3 regions of the Streptomyces odontomachicola genome follow, and region 1 is predicted to be linked to each of the others. Evidence: predicted binding sites of a transcription regulator. Region 1 holds the regulator's gene; each other region holds the start of a gene.
The links. Region 1 encodes HrcA, which represses chaperone genes, less so after heat shock. Its sites were predicted from a motif close to TTNGCACTCNGNNNNNCNGAGTGCNAA; they were not measured.
Positions count from the first base shown of each region.

Region 1 (3,274 bases):
TGGATCTCCACGTAGAGGTCGCCGGCGGGGCCGCCGCCGGGGCCGACCTCGCCCTCGCCCGCGAGCTGGATGCGGGTGCCGTTGTCGACACCTGCGGGGATCTTCACCGTGAGCGTGCGGCGGGAGCGGACCCGGCCGTCGCCCGCGCACTCCGGGCACGGGGTCGGCACGACGGTGCCGAAGCCCTGGCACTGCGGGCACGGCCGCGAGGTCATGACCTGGCCGAGGAAGGAGCGCGTGACCTGGGAGACCTCACCGCGCCCGCGGCACATGTCGCAGGTCTGCGCCGAGGTGCCGGGCGCCGCGCCCTCGCCGGTGCAGGTGTTGCACACGACGGCGGTGTCGACCTGGATCTCCTTGGTGGTGCCGAACGCGGCCTCTTCCAGGTCGATCTCCAGCCGGATCATGGCGTCCTGGCCCCGCCGGGTCCGCGAGCGCGGTCCGCGCTGCGAGGCGGTGCCGAAGAAGGCGTCCATGATGTCGGAGAAGTTGCCGAAACCGGCACCGAAGCCGCCCGCGCCGCCACCGGCGGCGCCCGAGGAGGAGGGGTCCCCGCCCAGGTCGTAGACCTGCTTCTTCTGCGGGTCCGACAGGACCTCGTAGGCGGTGTTGATCTCCTTGAAGCGGTCCTGGGTGTCCGCGTCCGGATTCACGTCCGGATGCAGCTCGCGCGCCAGCCGCCGGAATGCCTTCTTGATCTCGTCCTGCGAGGCGTCACGCCCCACGCCGAGGACCGCGTAGTAGTCCGTCGCCACTTACGACTCCGCCAGGATCTGTCCGACGTACCGTGCCACTGCGCGTACAGCTCCCATCGTTCCGGGGTAATCCATGCGGGTCGGTCCGACCACGCCGAGCTTGGCGACTGCCTCGTCGCCCGAACCGTAGCCGACCGATACGACCGATGTGGAACTGAGGCCCTCGTGATCGTTCTCATGCCCGATGCGCACGGTCATGCCCGAGTCCGTCGCCTCCCCGAGCAGTTTGAGGAGCACGACCTGCTCCTCGAGGGCCTCCAGCACCGGCCGGATGGTCAGCGGGAAATCGTGTCCGAAGCGGGTCAGATTGGACGTACCGCCAATCATCAGCCGCTCCTCGGTCTCCTCGACCAGCGTCTCCAGCAGCGTGGCCAGCACCGCCGAGACCGTACCGCGGTCGTCGGCGTCGAAGGCCTCGGGCATGTCCTGCACCAGCGACGGCACCTCGGTGAAGCGCTGCGCCACCACCCGGCTGTTCAGCCGCGCGCGAAGGTCGGCCAGCGTGGACTCGCCGATCGGCGCGGGGCAGTCGATCATGCGCTGTTCGACCCGCCCGGTGTCCGTGATCAGGACCAGCATGAGCCGGGCCGGAGCGAGCGAGAGCAGCTCGACATGGCGCACCGTGGACCGGGTCAGCGAGGGGTACTGGACGACGGCGACCTGCCGGGTCAGCTGCGCCAGCAGCCGTACGGTCCTGCCCACCACGTCGTCGAGGTCGACCGCTCCGTCCAGGAAGTTCTGGATGGCGCGGCGCTCCGGCGAGGACAGCGGCTTCACTCCGGCCAGCTTGTCCACGAAGAGCCTGTAGCCCTTGTCGGTGGGGATGCGGCCCGCGCTGGTGTGCGGCTGGGCGATGTACCCCTCGTCCTCCAGGGCGGCCATGTCGTTGCGCACCGTGGCCGGGGAGACCTGGAGGCTGTGCCGCTCGGTCAGGGCCTTGGAGCCGACCGGCTCCTCGGTGCCGACATAGTCCTGGACGATGGCGCGCAGCACTTCGAGCCTGCGTTCACTGAGCATCGCGCACACCTCCCGTCCGGCTGTCGCCGTATCCGCTCCGGGCCGCCCCCGGTATCCCTCCGGCTGCTGCCCTGCCCCGCCGCCGGTAGTCGTCCCGACCGGTCCGCCGGCCGTCGGCCGGCTGTCCTTCGCTGGCACTCTCGGCCGCTGAGTGCCAGTTTTCCCCCGCCAGTGTAAAGCGGGCGTGTACCCGCGGGGCAAGGCACCCGGGCCGCGAGGCCCCGGCGACGTGCCGGACCGACGGTATCGCGCCAGTTGGAGCGGCTGCGGATAGCGTCGTCGTATGGGCGCCCAATGGGAAGAGTCACAGCGCGAAGCGGCGGAGCACGCCGCCGGTTCCGGATGGGAGCGGCCCGCGCCGGGAGTGCTGCGGCGCAGGCTGCCGCACTGGGACGCGACGGTCGGCGCGGTGGAGGGAAGCGACGGGCTGCTGGTGATCGACACCGGTTCCTCGCTGCGCGAAGGCGTGGAGATCCGCCGCGAGTTGTGGGAGCTGACGGGACTGCCGGTGCGCCATGTCGCGCTGACCCACCCGCACTTCGACCACGTGCTGGGCACGGCAGCCTTCGCCGGGGTCGAGGTGTACGCGGCCGAGGGCGCCGCCACCCTGCTGGGCGGCTCATGGCACCGCGAAGTGCTGCGGGGCGACGCGGTGGGGCACGGCCTCGATCCCGGGACAGCGGACGAGGCGCTGGACGTGCTGGTGCTGCCCGCGCATCCTGTGGCACGCGAGCTGCCGCTCGGGCTGGGGGGCGAGCGTGCCGTTCTGCTGGTCAACGCGGGTCCCGGGCACTCGGCGCACGACCTCGCCGTGCTGGTGCCGGGCGAGGGGGACGTGCCGCCCGTGGTGTTCTGCGGCGATCTGGTCGAGGAGTCGGGCGAGCCGCAGGCGGGCCCCGACGCGCGCCCCGGGTTCTGGCCCGCCGCGCTGGACCGGCTGCTGGAACTGGGCGGCGAGGACGCGGTCTACGTGCCGGGCCACGGCGCGCTGGTCGACGCGGACTTCGTACGGGCCCAACGGGACGAGCTGGCGCGGCGGTTCGGCACGGGGTAGGCGGTACGGCGCTTTGCTGCCGGGCAGCCGGTACGGCGGCTCGGTACGGGCGAGCGGGCTGCCGGGCGATGGCGCGGGGCCCTTCGGCGGGTCCGGGCGGGTTCGGCGGGTCCGGGTGGGGGTGCGGAAGATCCGTTGGGAAGAATGGCGGGCATGCGCAGCCGCCGTTACGACGCCGATCTGACCCCGCCGTGGAAGAAGCCGCAGGCCGTGCCCGAGGTGCCGGCCGACCCCGAGCTGGTCGTGGAGGAGGTGACGACCGGCTTCTGCGGCGCGGTGATCCGCTGCGAGAAGACGGCCGAGGGGCACACGGTGACCCTGGAGGACCGGTTCGGCAAGCACCGCGTGTTCCCCATGGAGCCGCGCGGCTTCCTGCTGGAGGGCAAGGTCGTCACGCTGGTCAGGCCGGTCGCGGGCGGTGGGCCCGCCGTACCGAAGTACACCGCAT
Region 1 is NZ_JBCFOK010000005.1:82,709-85,982, reverse strand. Features, by position in the region: gene dnaJ (molecular chaperone DnaJ) at 1-755, opposite strand, end outside; gene hrcA (heat-inducible transcriptional repressor HrcA) at 756-1,772, opposite strand; gene ABEE00_RS10400 (MBL fold metallo-hydrolase) at 2,056-2,826, shown strand; gene ABEE00_RS10395 (DUF3097 domain-containing protein) at 2,980-3,274, shown strand, end outside.

Region 2 (3,274 bases), on a different contig from region 1:
CCGGCGTCTCGATCATCCCGGCGGTCGCCGGCGGCTGCTGAGGCCGTCGCCGTCGCCGGCGCCTCGTCGCGCCGATAACCGAACGATTCGCGGGTACGCGCCGGTCAAGGGCTTCGCGCGGGCCGAAATTCCGCTGAATCGTCAACAGATCGAAAATCTTCGAATCGCCTCCTCCGGCAGCACCGGAGGAGGCGATTCCGCGTTCCGGGAAGCGATAAGGTTTGATGTCGCTTCCGTCGCATCCGCCCCACGCGCGTATCGAACGCATATGAGATGCGGACAAGTTGTGCGCAAAATTGGTGCGGCTTATGCCCCTTCTGTTCCTCTTTGTCTGACCCGACTTGCCCTGTTTTAGCGGCACTTGAGGTCATATCGCCGATCGGCCGTGCCCAGAATTCTCGTCCGATTGACCTGTTGCAGAGGGCGGTCGTGCAGATACATTCAGCCGCGGTCGACAGGTTCCGGCGCACGCCTCCGCTTGTCCGGAAGTGAGGTCTGACCCGGGTTCGTGAAGTGCGGGCTCGTGCAAGGGCCAGTAATAGGGGAGTTAGGAATGGCTCAGGGCACCGTCAAGTGGTTCAACGCGGAGAAGGGGTACGGCTTCATCGCGGTCGACGGTGGTGCGGACGTGTTCGTCCACTACAGCGCGATCCAGATGGACGGGTACCGCACCCTGGACGAAGGACAGCGGGTCGAGTTCGAGATCTCGCAGGGTCAGAAGGGACCGCAGGCGGACATGGTCCGCGTGACCGGTTGATCTTCGCAACGTCACGAGGGGGCGCTTCCGCTGCGGCGGGGGCGCCCCCTCAGCGTTGTGCGGGGCAACTCGGGGCGGGGGCTCGCGGATTGGCTGGGCCGTAGCACTCCCTCGCGCGAAGGGCCTTGCGCCCGCCCGTCGCCCGACCACCGCCCCTGGCGGTGGCCACGCGCCGGGCGGGGGTCGGAGGAGGGGCCGGGCGCACATCTCTCGGAAAGGTGAGCACCTTGCACTCATAGGGGTCGAGTGCTAATCATTGGCGTTGGCAGTCTCCACCGGAGAGTGCCAGGGAAGGACCGGGTCGGTGAGGCCCGCTGGACCCGGTGGGGAAGGAACCGCCAGGTCCGGAGGCCGTCCGTCGCGGGCGCCAGCGCGGTCCGGAGTAATCCACCCCCAGTCCGGGAGGACCACTTCACATGGCCAAGATCATCGCGTTCGACGAGGAGGCGCGGCGCGGCCTTGAGCGCGGTATGAACCAGCTCGCCGACGCCGTAAAGGTCACCCTCGGGCCCAAGGGCCGCAACGTCGTGCTGGAGAAGAAGTGGGGCGCCCCCACCATCACCAACGACGGTGTCTCCATCGCCAAGGAGATCGAGCTCGAGGGCGAGTACGAGAAGATCGGCGCCGAGCTGGTCAAGGAGGTCGCGAAGAAGACGGACGACGTCGCCGGTGACGGCACGACGACCGCGACCGTCCTGGCGCAGGCGCTGGTCAAGGAGGGCCTGCGGAACGTCGCCGCCGGTGCCAACCCGATGGCGCTGAAGCGCGGCATCGAGAAGGCCACCGAGGCCGTCTCCGGCGCGCTGCTGGAGCAGGCCAAGGACGTGGAGACCAAGGAGCAGATCGCCTCCACCGCCTCCATCTCCGCCGCCGACTCGCAGATCGGCGAGCTGATCGCCGAGGCCATGGACAAGGTCGGCAAGGAAGGCGTCATCACCGTCGAGGAGTCGCAGACCTTCGGGCTCGAGCTGGAGCTCACCGAGGGCATGCGCTTCGACAAGGGCTACATCTCCGCCTACTTCGCCACCGACATGGAGCGCATGGAGGCGGAGCTCGAGGACCCGTACATCCTCATCGTCAACTCCAAGATCAGCAACGTGAAGGACCTCCTTCCGCTGCTGGAGAAGGTCATGCAGTCGGGCAAGCCGCTGCTGATCATCTCGGAGGACGTCGAGGGCGAGGCCCTGTCCACCCTCGTGGTGAACAAGATCCGCGGCACCTTCAAGTCCGTCGCCGTGAAGGCCCCGGGCTTCGGCGACCGCCGCAAGGCCATGCTCGGCGACATCGCCATCCTCACCGGCGGCCAGGTCATCTCCGAGGAGGTCGGCCTCAAGCTGGAGAACGCCGGTCTTGAGCTGCTGGGCCGCGCCCGCAAGGTCGTCATCACCAAGGACGAGACCACCATCGTCGACGGTGCCGGTGACAGCGAGCAGGTCCAGGGCCGGGTCAACCAGATCCGCGCCGAGATCGAGAACAGCGACTCGGACTACGACCGCGAGAAGCTCCAGGAGCGCCTGGCGAAGCTGGCCGGCGGCGTGGCCGTCATCAAGGCCGGTGCCGCCACCGAGGTCGAGCTCAAGGAGCGCAAGCACCGCATCGAGGACGCCGTGCGCAACGCGAAGGCGGCCGTCGAGGAGGGCATCGTCGCCGGCGGTGGCGTGGCCCTGCTGCAGGCGTCCTCCGCGTTCGAGAAGCTGGAGCTCGAGGGCGACGAGGCGACCGGTGCGCAGGCCGTGAAGTTCGCGCTGGAGGCCCCGCTCAAGCAGATCGCCGTGAACGCCGGCCTCGAGGGCGGCGTCATCGTCGAGAAGGTGCGCAACCTGACCCCGGGCCACGGCCTCAACGCCGCCTCCGGCGAGTACGTGGACCTGGTCAAGGAAGGCATCATCGACCCGGCCAAGGTGACGCGCTCCGCGCTGCAGAACGCCGCCTCCATCGCGGCGCTCTTCCTCACCACCGAGGCCGTCATCGCCGACAAGCCGGAGAAGGCCGCCGCTGGCGCCGACGCCGGTGCCGCCGGCGGCATGGGCGGCATGGACTTCTGATCCGCTGCCGTACGGATTCCGTACGGACTGCGCCAGCAGTCGAACCGAGGGCGGCGCTCCCCGCGAGGGGGCGCCGCCCTCGGCGTTGTATGGCGATTAGCGGGCGCGGCCCGCGCGGATCTCGTTCAGGTCGACGTCGATCGGGAACGGCTCGGTGAGCTTGAGCTGGTCGTGGTGGATGCCGGTGGGGACGTACTCGTTCTTGGCGGGGTCCAGCTCGTAGACGTAGACGATGGGGCGACCCTCGTCGTTCTCCACGCGCCAGAAGTGCCGGATGCCTGCCGCGGCGTATTTCTGAGGCTTGGCGCCGCGGTCCCGTGCGACGGAGTCGGGGGATGCGACCTCGACGGCCAGGAGGACGTCCTCGGGGTGGTACGTGGTCTGGTCGAGCCCCGTGTCGGCGTCGGCCCGCACCAGCATGAGGTCCGGCTCGGGGCGGTTGCGGCGGTCGAGGGTCACCGTCATTTCGCGG
Region 2 is NZ_JBCFOK010000001.1:154,538-157,811, forward strand. Features, by position in the region: gene ABEE00_RS00835 (MoaD/ThiS family protein) at 1-41, shown strand, start outside; gene ABEE00_RS00840 (cold-shock protein) at 554-757, shown strand; gene groL (chaperonin GroEL) at 1,174-2,802, shown strand; gene ABEE00_RS00850 (Uma2 family endonuclease) at 2,899-3,274, opposite strand, start outside.
Region 2: groL (chaperonin GroEL) is a predicted target of HrcA. The motif match lies at 984-1,010, and genes of this name have one in related genera.

Region 3 (3,274 bases), on a different contig from region 1:
CGCCCGACGGGGCCGGGGTCGGGGTCCGGGAGCCCGCTGCCCTCCAGCGCGTCACCGCCGGGAAGCAGGGTCGCCCGTACGCCGCCCCCGCGCACCCCCGCGCCGAACCACAGCACGGCCTCCTTCACATCCCCGCCGTCGGAGATCCATTCCGCCTCGGCGTCCTCGGGCAGCGCCTCGTGCGGGATCCCCGGGGCCACCTTCAGCGCCCCGTAGGGGAAGTGCCGGGCGGTCTCCACGGCCCAGCTCAGGGGCGGCGAATAGGCCTCGGGGTCGAAGATCCTGCCGCTCTTCCCGCGCCCCCCTCCGGGTGAACCCCTACGGGCAGGGTCCACGAACACCGCGTCGTACCCGGCGAGTTCTTCCCCCGGTACCTCCGTCACGTCCTCGCAGCGCACCTCGATGAGACCGTCGAGGCCCAGGGCCTCCGCGTTCGCGCGGGCCACCGCGCAGGTCAGCGGGGAACGGTCCACCGCGAGCACCCGTACGCCCGCGCGGGCCAGCGCGATCGCGTCGCCGCCGATGCCGCAGCACAGATCGGCGACCGCCCTCACCCCGTACTCCTTGGCGAACCTGCGCGCGCGGTGCGCGGCCACCACCGCCCGGGTCGACTGCTCCACCCCGTCGGGCGTGAAGTACATGCGCTCCGCGTCAGCGGCGCCGAACTTGGCCGCGGCGCGCTGCCGCAGCCGCGCCTGGGCGAGGGCGGCCGAGACCAGTTCCGCGGGGTGCTCGCGGCGCAGCCTGGTGGCGACGGCGAGTTCGTCGGCCGGGTCGTAGCCGCGCAGGCCGTCGAGCAGCCGCTGCCCCTCGGGTTCCAGCAGCGCGGAGAAAGCATCGAGATCCACGTGCTCATTCTCCCCGTAAGGGCGCGCGCGGAGCGGGCCCCGTAGGGGGGAGGACCCGGAGAAGCCGCGAGGACGCGTCGGGGCCGGTGGGAGGGGGCGTACGCGGCAGTGACGCGCTCCGGTGAAGGCCGCTGGCACTCTGGTTGACTGAGTGCTAACCGCGGCATAATCTCAACCCTGGCACTCTCCACTGGGGAGTGCCAGATATTCGCGACAGGAAGATCCGGCACCCGCGACGACGGATCTACCGGGTCGCCACCCCAGACATAAGACCCCAGTGATGAGATCTCTGAAGGGGGAGGTCGGATCGTGACGACCGCCAGCTCCAAGGTTGCCATCAAGCCGCTCGAGGACCGGATCGTGGTCCAGCCGCTCGATGCCGAAGAGACCACGGCCTCCGGCCTGGTCATCCCGGACACCGCGAAGGAGAAGCCCCAGGAGGGCACCGTCCTCGCCGTCGGCCCGGGCCGCTTCGAGAACGGCGACCGCCTGCCGCTCGACGTGAAGGTCGGCGACATCGTGCTGTACAGCAAGTACGGCGGCACCGAGGTGAAGTACAGCGGCGAGGAGTACCTCGTCCTCTCGGCGCGCGACGTTCTCGCCGTCGTCGAGAAGTAAGCACCGAGCTCAGCTCACCGAAGCCGGAAGACAGCTTCTGATCCGCGCCCTGGTTTCTGGCATCCGACAAGGGATGGCCGGGGCCGGGGCGCGGTTCGTTTCCGCGACGGCGGCCGCGGCGAGCAGCGGCCCAGCATCGCAACGAGAGGACCAAGAACTCCCATGGCGAAGATCCTGAAGTTCGACGAGGACGCCCGTCGCGCCCTCGAGCGCGGTGTCAACAGCCTCGCCGACACCGTCAAGGTGACCATCGGCCCCAAGGGCCGGAACGTCGTCATCGACAAGAAGTTCGGCGCCCCGACCATCACCAACGACGGCGTCACCATCGCCCGCGAGGTAGAGGTCGAGGACCCGTACGAGAACCTCGGCGCCCAGCTCGTGAAGGAGGTGGCGACCAAGACCAACGACATCGCTGGTGACGGCACCACCACCGCCACCGTGCTGGCGCAGGCGCTGGTCCGCGAGGGCCTGCGCAACGTCGCGGCCGGCGCCTCCCCGGCCGCCCTCAAGCAGGGCATCGACGCCGCGGTCAAGGCCGTATCCGACGACCTGCTGGCCACCGCGCGCCCGATCGACTCCAAGGAGGACATCGCCTCCGTCGCCGCCCTGTCCGCGCAGGACAAGCAGGTCGGCGAGCTGATCGCCGAGGCGATGGACAAGGTCGGCAAGGACGGCGTCATCACCGTCGAGGAGTCCCAGACCTTCGGCCTGGAGCTGGACTTCACCGAGGGCATGGCCTTCGACAAGGGCTATCTGTCGCCCTACATGGTGACCGACCAGGAGCGTATGGAGGCCGTCCTCGACGACCCGTACATCCTGATCCACCAGGGCAAGATCGGTTCCATCCAGGACCTGCTGCCGCTGCTCGAGAAGATCATGCAGTCCGGCGGCTCCAAGCCGCTGCTGATCATCGCCGAGGACGTCGAGGGCGAGGCCCTCTCCACCCTCGTGGTGAACAAGATCCGCGGCACCTTCAACGCCACCGCCGTGAAGGCCCCCGGCTTCGGCGACCGCCGCAAGGCGATGCTGCAGGACATGGCCACCCTCACCGGCGCCACCGTGATCGCCGAGGAGGTCGGCCTCAAGCTCGACCAGGCCGGTCTGGACGTGCTGGGCACCGCGCGCCGCGTGACCATCACCAAGGACGACACCACCATCGTCGACGGCGGCGGCAACGCCGAGGACGTGCAGGCCCGTGTCGCCCAGATCAAGGCCGAGATCGAGAACACCGACTCGGACTGGGACCGCGAGAAGCTCCAGGAGCGCCTGGCCAAGCTGGCCGGCGGCGTCTGCGTCATCCGCGTCGGCGCGGCCACCGAGGTCGAGCTCAAGGAGAAGAAGCACCGCCTGGAGGACGCCATCTCCGCGACCCGCGCCGCGGTCGAGGAGGGCATCGTCTCCGGTGGCGGCACCGCGCTGGTGCACGCCGCCAAGGTGCTGGAGGACTCCCTCGGCAAGGAGGGCGACGTGGCCACCGGTGTCGCGGCCGTCCGCCGCGCCGTGGTCGAGCCGCTGCGCTGGATCGCGGAGAACGCCGGCCACGAGGGCTACGTCATCACCTCCAAGGTGAGCGAGCTGGAGAAGGGCCAGGGCTTCAACGCCGCCACCGGCGTCTACGGCGACCTCATCAAGGAGGGCGTCATCGACCCGGTCAAGGTCACCCGCTCCGCCCTGGAGAACGCCGCCTCCATCGCCTCCCTGCTGCTCACGACCGAGACCCTGGTCGTCGAGAAGCCGGCCGAGGAGGAAGAGGCCGCGGGCGGCCACGGCCACGGCCACGCCCACTGAGCGAGCGCGCTGACGCGCGG
Region 3 is NZ_JBCFOK010000015.1:22,323-25,596, reverse strand. Features, by position in the region: gene ABEE00_RS25385 (class I SAM-dependent methyltransferase) at 1-848, opposite strand, end outside; gene groES (co-chaperone GroES) at 1,158-1,466, shown strand; gene groL (chaperonin GroEL) at 1,629-3,254, shown strand.
Region 3: groES (co-chaperone GroES) is a predicted target of HrcA. The motif match lies at 980-1,006, and genes of this name have one in related genera.